Regions from separate parts of the Pseudomonas sp. Z003-0.4C(8344-21) genome, predicted to be linked through region 1. Evidence: predicted binding sites of a transcription regulator. Region 1 holds the regulator's gene; the other holds the start of a gene.
The links. Region 1 encodes FliA, which starts transcription of late flagellar genes. Its sites were predicted from a motif close to CTAAAGTTTNNNNNNNNNNNGCCGNTAA; they were not measured.

Region 2: flgM (flagellar biosynthesis anti-sigma factor FlgM) is a predicted target of FliA. The motif match lies at 1,678-1,705, and genes of this name have one in related genera.

What each region holds. Positions count from the first base shown of each region.
Region 1 is NZ_LT629756.1:4,635,279-4,639,488, reverse strand. It holds gene flhF (flagellar biosynthesis protein FlhF) at 1-1,329, shown strand, start outside; gene fleN (flagellar synthesis regulator FleN) at 1,446-2,276, shown strand; gene fliA (RNA polymerase sigma factor FliA) at 2,273-3,013, shown strand; gene BLU24_RS20910 (chemotaxis response regulator CheY) at 3,181-3,552, shown strand; gene BLU24_RS20905 (protein phosphatase CheZ) at 3,570-4,210, shown strand, end outside.
Region 2 is NZ_LT629756.1:1,876,213-1,880,422, reverse strand. It holds gene BLU24_RS08665 (chemotaxis protein CheV) at 1-735, opposite strand, end outside; gene flgA (flagellar basal body P-ring formation chaperone FlgA) at 818-1,579, shown strand; gene flgM (flagellar biosynthesis anti-sigma factor FlgM) at 1,741-2,067, shown strand; gene BLU24_RS08650 (flagella synthesis protein FlgN) at 2,116-2,583, shown strand; gene BLU24_RS08645 (flagellar brake protein) at 2,672-3,418, shown strand; gene BLU24_RS08640 (MFS transporter) at 3,493-4,210, opposite strand, start outside.

The DNA of each region.
Region 1 (4,210 bases):
CGTTTTTTCGCCGCCGATATGCGTCAGGCCATGAAGCTGGTTCGCGATGAGCTGGGCGCTGATGCCGCCATCATCGGTAACCGCCGCATTGCCGGCGGCGTCGAGTTGACGGCAGCACTGGATTACAAATTGTCGGCGCTGGCGCCACGGGTTCCGAACATGGAACTCGAGGACGAGCTGCGCAAGACCCAGTCGCGCATCGTCACCGCACAGGCCGAATTGAGCCTGCGTGGCGAAGCCGACGGCAACACCAATCAGCAGTTGTTCGCCGGGCTGCCGTTGACGGCCGGCCTGCCGCTGACCGCTGCCGAACCGTTGACCGAGCCGACCTACGCTGCACCGGCGCGTCCGGCCGCAGCGCCTGCGCAGGCTTCGGCGGGCGTCGATCCGCGTGCGCTGGATTCGATGCGTTTTGAGTTGAACAGCCTGCGCGAACTGATGGAAGTGCAGCTCGGCACGCTGGCGTGGAATCAGCTGCAGGGCAGCCGCCCGGCGCAAGCCAATCTGTATCGCCGTCTGCAGCGCATCGGCCTGTCCGGCCCGCTGTCGCGTGATCTGCTGTCGATGATCACCGATATCGAAGAGCCGCGTCAGGCCTGGCGCATGTTGCTCGCGCATCTGGCGCGGATGATTGCCGTACCGGAAGTCGAGCCGCTGGAAGAGGGCGGTGTGATTGCGATGGTCGGCCCGGCGGGCATGGGCAAGACCACCACGCTGGCCAAGCTGGCGGCGCGTTATGTGCTCAAGTACGGCGCGCAGAATGTGGCGCTGGTGAGCATGGACAGCTTCCGCATCGGTGCGCAGGAACAACTCAAGACCCTGGGGCGCATTCTCAATGTGCCGGTGACCCACGTCGATCCGGGCCAGTCGCTGGTGCAGGCGCTCGATCCGCTGCTGCGCAAGCGCGTGGTGCTGATCGATACCGCCGGCCTGCAGGCCAGCGATCCGGCGCTGCGCATGCAGCTGGAAAGTCTGGCCGGGCGGGGCATTCGCTCAAAAAATTATCTGGTCCTGGCAACCACCAGCCAGAAACAGGTTCTAACCGCCGCTTATCATAGTTACAAGCGTTGCGGGCTGGCCGGCTGCATTCTGACTAAACTGGATGAAACAGCCAGTCTTGGTGAAGTGTTGAGCCTGGCGATCAGTCATGAATTGCCGGTCGCGTACCTGACCGATGGCCCACGGATTCCGGATGATCTGCATCTGCCGCGCCGTCATCAACTGGTCAGCCGCGCCGTCAGCGTGCAAATGCAGGAAGAACCCAGCGAAGAAGCCATGGCTGACATGTTCGCTGATATCTATCACAGCCCGACCAAGCAGGTTGGCTGAGGTAATCATGAACAGTTTTTGTACCTACATCGATGGTCTGCCACGCATTGTTCCGATCCGGAACGCGCAGCCAGTAATGTGGCCTCCGTCTATGCAAGACAAGGTAAAGAAATAACATGGGCAGCATGCATCCCGTACAGGTGATCGCGGTGACCGGCGGCAAAGGTGGCGTCGGCAAGACTAACGTGTCAGTGAACTTGTCGCTGGCGCTGGCAGAGCTTGGCCGTCGGGTCATGCTGCTGGACGCCGACCTCGGTCTGGCGAACGTCGACGTTCTGCTGGGGCTGACCCCCAAACGCACGCTGGCCGACGTGATCGAAGGCCGCTGTGAACTGCGCGACGTGCTGTTGCAGGGCCCGGGCGGGATTCGCATCGTGCCGGCGGCGTCCGGCACGCAGAGCATGGTCCACCTGAGCCCGGCGCAGCACGCCGGCCTGATTCAGGCGTTCAGCGACATCGGCGACAATCTCGACGTGCTGGTGATCGACACCGCTGCGGGCATTGGTGACTCGGTGGTCAGTTTCGTCCGCGCCGCGCAGGAAGTGTTGCTGGTGGTGTGTGACGAGCCGACCTCGATCACCGACGCCTACGCACTGATCAAATTGCTCAACCGCGATTACGGCATGAACCGCTTCCGCGTCCTCGCCAACATGGCGCAGAGCCCGCAGGAAGGGCGCAACCTGTTCGCCAAGTTGACCAAGGTCACGGACCGTTTCCTTGACGTCGCCCTACAATACGTAGGCGCCGTCCCGTATGACGAAAGCGTGCGCAAGGCCGTGCAGAAACAACGCGCCGTCTACGAAGCCTTTCCACGCTCCAAGTGCGCCCTGGCCTTCAAGGCCATCGCGCAGAAGGTCGACACGTGGCCGTTGCCGGCCAACCCGCGCGGCCACCTGGAGTTTTTCGTCGAGCGTCTCGTGCAGCAAACCGCAGGGCCTGTGATATGACCGCCAGTGGCATGAATCTTTACAAGAAGTCGGCGCGTGACGCGCAGTACGAGTTGATCGAGCGTTACGCGCCACTGGTCAAGCGCATTGCCTATCACTTGCTGGCACGTTTGCCGGCCAGTGTGCAGGTCGAAGACCTGATCCAGGCCGGTATGATCGGCCTGCTCGAAGTGTCGACCAAATACGACGCCAGCAAGGGCGCCAGTTTCGAAACGTACGCGGGCATTCGAATCCGCGGCGCGATGCTCGATGAAGTGCGCAAAGGGGATTGGGCGCCACGCTCGGTCCACCGCAATACCCGGATGGTCAGCGACGCAATTCGCTCGATTGAAGCTAAAACCGGCCGTGACGCTAAAGATCACGAGGTTGCGGCCGAACTCCAATTGAGTCTCGACGATTATTACGGGATTCTGAATGACACTTTGGGCAGCCGCCTGTTCAGTTTCGACGACCTCTTGCAGGACGGCGAACACGAAGGGCTGCACGAGGATGGCGCCAGTGCTCATATGGAGCCGTCACGCGATCTGGAAGATGAACGCTTCCAGACGGCGCTGGCGGACGCGATTGCCAATTTGCCGGAGCGTGAGCGACTGGTGTTGGCGCTGTACTATGACGAAGAGCTGAACCTCAAGGAGATCGGTGAAGTCCTTGGCGTCAGTGAATCGCGGGTCAGCCAGTTACACAGCCAGTGCGCGGCCCGTTTGCGGGGGCGTTTGGGGGAGTGGCGAGCGCGCTGAAGGCAGTGTGGGGACACTGCGAAACGAGGCTGGTGCGGTGATGAGCGGCGCCGGTCTCGATCCGTTGTGCTCCAGACAAACTTTAAGTGCTGCGCCGATTGATTGAAGTGGCGCGTCCAGGTGCTGGGCGCGTTTAAGACTGCTTGGAGGTCGAATTGAACAAAGACATGAAAATCCTCATCGTTGATGACTTCTCAACGATGCGGCGGATCATCAAGAACCTGCTGCGCGATCTTGGGTTCACCAACACCGTCGAGGCCGACGATGGCACCACTGCCATTCCGGTGCTCAACAGCGGCAGCATCGACTTTCTGGTAACGGACTGGAACATGCCGGGCATGACCGGTATCGACCTGCTGCGCCACGTGCGCGCCGATGAAAAACTCAAGCACCTGCCAGTGTTGATGGTGACCGCTGAAGCCAAGCGTGAGCAGATCATCGAAGCCGCTCAGGCCGGTGTGAACGGCTACGTGGTCAAACCTTTCACGGCTCAGGCGTTGAAAGACAAAATCGAGAAGATTTTCGAACGCATCGGCTGAGAACGCGCGGGGGAGCTATGGAGCATAACGAATCTTCACAGGGCGATTTTGAATCGACCCTGAAAAAACACGCGGTCGAACTGGTCGAGAGCCTTGAAAAAGGCAGGTTCGGCGACGCGGTGCAACTGATCCATGAGCTCAATCAGACCCGTGACCGTGGCCTGTATCAGGAAGTGGGCAAGCTCACGCGTGAACTGCACAGTGCGATCGTCAATTTCCAGATCGATCCGCACATGCCGCAGGCCGAGGAAGTGTCGCAAATCACCGACGCCACCGAACGCCTGGGCTATGTGGTCAAGCTGACGGAAGCCGCGGCCAACCGCACCATGGATCTGGTGGAAAGCGCCACGCCAGTGGTCAACAGTCTGGCCGATGAAGCCCAGACGTTGAGCGCCGATTGGGGTCGCTTCATGCGTCGCGAGGTCGGGGCTGAAGAGTTCCGCGAGCTGGCGCGCCGGGTCGACGGTTTTCTGTCACGCAGCAGCACGGACAACCGTGCGGTGTCGAGCAATCTCAACGACATCCTGCTGGCCCAGGATTACCAGGACCTCACCGGTCAGGTGATCAAGCGCGTGACCCAACTGGTCACCGAAGTCGAAAGCAATCTGCTCAAACTCGTCCTCATGGCCAGTCAGGTCGACCGCTTTGCGGGCATCGA
Region 2 (4,210 bases), 2.8 Mb from region 1:
GTCCATCTCCGGCATCTCGATGTCGGAAATCATCATCAGGAACTCTTCTTCCGGTTTCTTGCCTTCGTCGACCAGCTTGCGCAGGTAATCCAGCGCCTGCTTGCCGTCGTTCAGCGCCACCACTTCGACGCCGATCGTCTGCAGACAACGGGTGACCTGCTTGCGCGCCACCGACGAGTCATCGACCGTCAACACCCGCAGCGACAACGCCTTGGTCTGGGTCTCGACATCGACCACGCCCACCGAAATCGCTTCCGGCGTCGGTGCGACTTCCGCCAGCACTTTCTCGACGTCGATGATTTCGACTAACTGATTGTCGACCCGAGTCACAGCCGTCAGGTAGTGATCGCGACCGGTGCCCTTGGGCGGCGGATGGATCTCTTCCCAGTTCATGTTGACGATGCGCTCCACCGAGCGGACCAGGAAACCCTGGGTCTTGGTGTTGTACTCCGTGATGATCACGAACGGACTGTTCTTGTCTTTCAAAGCCCCGGAACCGGTCGCCATTGCCAGATCGAGGATCGGAATGGTCGCCCCGCGAATATTTGCCACCCCGCACACCACAGGACTGGACTTGGGCATCAACGTCAGCGACGGGCATTGCAACACTTCCCGTACCTTGAACACGTTGATGCCATAGAGCTGCTGACCGTCGAGACGGAACAACAACAGCTCCAGGCGATTCTGCCCTACCAGTTGCGTGCGCTGGTTCACCGAATCCATTACACCCGCCATGCCCAGACTCCTACATCAACGCCAAGTGTTGTTGCGACGCACATTCATTGCTAAACGGCACGGCGCTTGCTTTTTAACCCGTATGAACATTCAAACGACATTTTCCCGACACCTGACAGCGCCTCTCCGCAGAGCGCTTGCCAGTGCGTGCGCCATTTGCTGCTTGTTCTTTGGCAGTCCTGCCAATGCTGATGCGGTTACCTTGCCTGACATGCTTATCGGCGTCACTCAGGGCTTTCTTGAGTTCACCGTAGAAGACTATCTGACGAGCAGTCAAACCGAAGGCCGTTATGAAATCGAAGTCAACCAGCTCGACCCACGCATGCGCATGCCGATGTGCGACAAGGAATTGACAGCGACGCTGGAGAGTCCGGCACGTCCTTTGGGCCGGGTTACGGTGAAGGTTCGCTGCGAGGGTACATCGCCCTGGACGGTGTTCGTACCCGCTCAAGTCCGGCTGTTTCGCGAGATTGTGACGACCACGCGTGCGCTCAAACGCGCCGGCATTATCGAGCCGCAGGACGTGACCTTGCGCGAGCGCGACGTCAGCCAGATCAATCAGGGCTTTCTGACTTCGGTGGACGAAGCGATCGGGCAGAAATTGACCCGACCAACGGTCGCCGATCAGGTCATCACCCAGGTTCATCTGGAGCAGGCGGAAGTCATTCGCAAGGGCGATCAGGTCGTCATCACCGCACGCAGCGGGACATTGGCCGTGCGCATGCCGGGCGAAGCCCTGGCCAACGGCGGCCTGAAAGAACAGATCCGGGTAAAAAACCTCAATTCACAACGGGTGATCAAGGCGCAGGTCACCGCGCCGGGACAAGTGGAAGTGGCCATGTGAACGCCCTGTGAGAAAACTGGCGCCGACCTCGCCGCTTCCCTAAACTGTGTCGCAGCAGGACAAGCCGCGATGCAGCCAGGCGCATTGGAAAAATGTGCCTAAAGTTTTTCATGGGATAGCCGAAAACATGGCAAGCGTCCAAATTCCCAGAGGTTTTTATCATGGTCATCGATTTCAGCCGTTTGAACAGTTCCTCGTCACTGACAGGCAGCACACGTACCAGCAACGCCAAGGAAAGCGCTGAAAACAGCCCCTCCGCGCCGCTGAATACCCAGGCCGAACAGGCCAATGCCGCCAAAAGCGGGGAATCGGTACACCTCAGCAATGAGGCTCAACAGTTGCAGAAGGTCACTGACAAGCTGCGCGATCAGCCTGCTGTCGACAAAGCCCGTGTGGCCGAGTTGAAAGCCGCGATTGCCGATGGCAGCTATAAAGTCGACAGCAACCGTGTAGCCAGCAAACTGCTCAACTTCGAAGCCCAGCGCTAGGCTTTTGCCGGCGCCAGGCTTTTGGACGCTTAAACCCCAAGGCCAGCCATGCACGACACTACTTTATTGCAACTGATCGACGACGACTTTGCTCCAGCGCAAGAACTGCTGGAGTTGCTGCAAACCGAATCCCTCGCGTTGCACGGTCGTGACATGCCCCTGCTGGAAGAAATTCTGGCGCGCAAGCAGGCGTTGATCATTCTGCTGGAACAGCATGGCCGCAAGCGCAGCGAAATTCTCGCCAGCCTTAATCTGCCGACCGATCGCAACGGCCTGCAACAACTGGCCGCGCAATCGAGCGTTGGCGAGCAGTTGTTGCGTCAGGGCGACGCCCTGACCGACCTGATTGCCCAATGCCAGGCAGCCAACGTCAAGAATGGCCAGTCGATCCGCATTCAGCAGGCCACCACGGCCAATCAGCTGAAAATCCTCACCGGGGGCGAACCGCCAGCGTTGTACGACGCCAGCGGCACCTTTGCCAAGCCCGCCAAACCGCGTCCGCTCAGCCAGGCATGAGCCGTTGATGCGCCAGCTCTATCAACCCGCGGAACATGCTGGCAAAATGCTGGCTAGTCGTCATATTTTGTCTGGAGATTGATAAACCGTGTCCAACGCCCTCAGCGCGGATGATGCTCCGCAGCCACCTAAGGTGCTCACCACGCCACTGGAAATCTCCAGCAACCTGCGCCAGCTGCAGGACAGCCACGATCCGCTGATCATCACCTTCCACGAGCGCAGCCAGCGCTTCCAGAGCTACCTGATCAAAGTCGACCGCGACAGCGCCTCGATCGCTCTGGACGAAATGATCCCGCGCGATGGCGAACGCTTCCTGCTCGCCGGCGAGCCGTTCAAGGTTGAAGGTTTTCATGACGGCGTACGCATCGCCTGGGAATGCAACGGCACGCTGAATATCGAAGAATCCGACGGCGATCGGTTCTATACCGGCGAGCTGCCGACCGAAGTGGTTTACCACCAGCGCCGCAACGCCTTCCGTGCCGCGCTGAAACTGACTGATCTGGTCAGCGTTGAACTGGGTGGTGAAAAACTCAAGTCGCCGATCCATGGCAAGCTGCTGGATATCTCCGCGACCGGTTGCAAGTTTCGTTTCGAAGGCGACATCACCGACCGCCTGCAACTGGGCCAGGTCTACGACCGCTTGATTGCCCCGCCGCTGTTCGGCAACCAGCCGATCGCCGTCGAACTGCGCTACCTGCACTTCGAAGAAAAGCTCAATATCACCTTCGCCGGCCTGCGCTTTCACAACATCAGCGGCCCGGCCGCGCGCAACGTCGAACGTTTCGTTTATCAGCTTCAACGTGAAGCGCGGCGGTTTGATAAAGACGATCTCTGAGCCGTAGCGACCCACAAAAAAGGGCAGCCCCTCACAGGACTGCCCTTTTTTATGCGCGAGTGCTTATCTTCGATTCAGGGCCGCGCGCCACTGATATCCGGCGCAGGCTTGTCATCTGCGCTGCTCACATCATCTTCGGCCGTGGCTGGCTGCGGTTCGGCTGGCTCGGGTTCAGGTTCTGGACTGGACGGTGCCGGGTCCTGGACCATCTGCTCTTGCACCACTTGCTCGTCGACCCGTGGGTCGAGCGCCGCCACCAGTGGCGAACTCGACATGCTGTCGGGCATGGCGACGTGATGCAGCGGCGCATCATCGACCTGATGCAGATTGGTCACCGCTTTTGGCCGAATCCGCCACACCAGCACCAGCGCAAAAAAGCTGAAGAACGCATACAGACTCTGGCTGCCGAGAAACTTCATCAGCACGCCGGCCAGCAGCGGCCCGATGCTCGCGCCCACACCGTAGGTCACCAGCAGCATCGCCGTCAGCGACACCCGTCGATCGCCCTCGACATGGTCGTTGGAAAACGCCACGGCCAACGGATACAGGCAGAATTGCACCAGCGAACAGAGGAAACCCACCACAAACAGCACTTCCAGCGGTACCTGCGGCAACACCGCCAACGGTAAAGCCGCCACTGCCAGAAACCCGGCGAAGCAGCGGATCAACAGCGCCCGGTCGTAGCGATCGGACAACCAGCCGAGCGGCCACTGCACCAGCAAACCGGCAAAGATGCAGCTACCCATGAACAGACCGACCTGCTCGGTCGACAGCCCTTGCTGCGAGGCATAC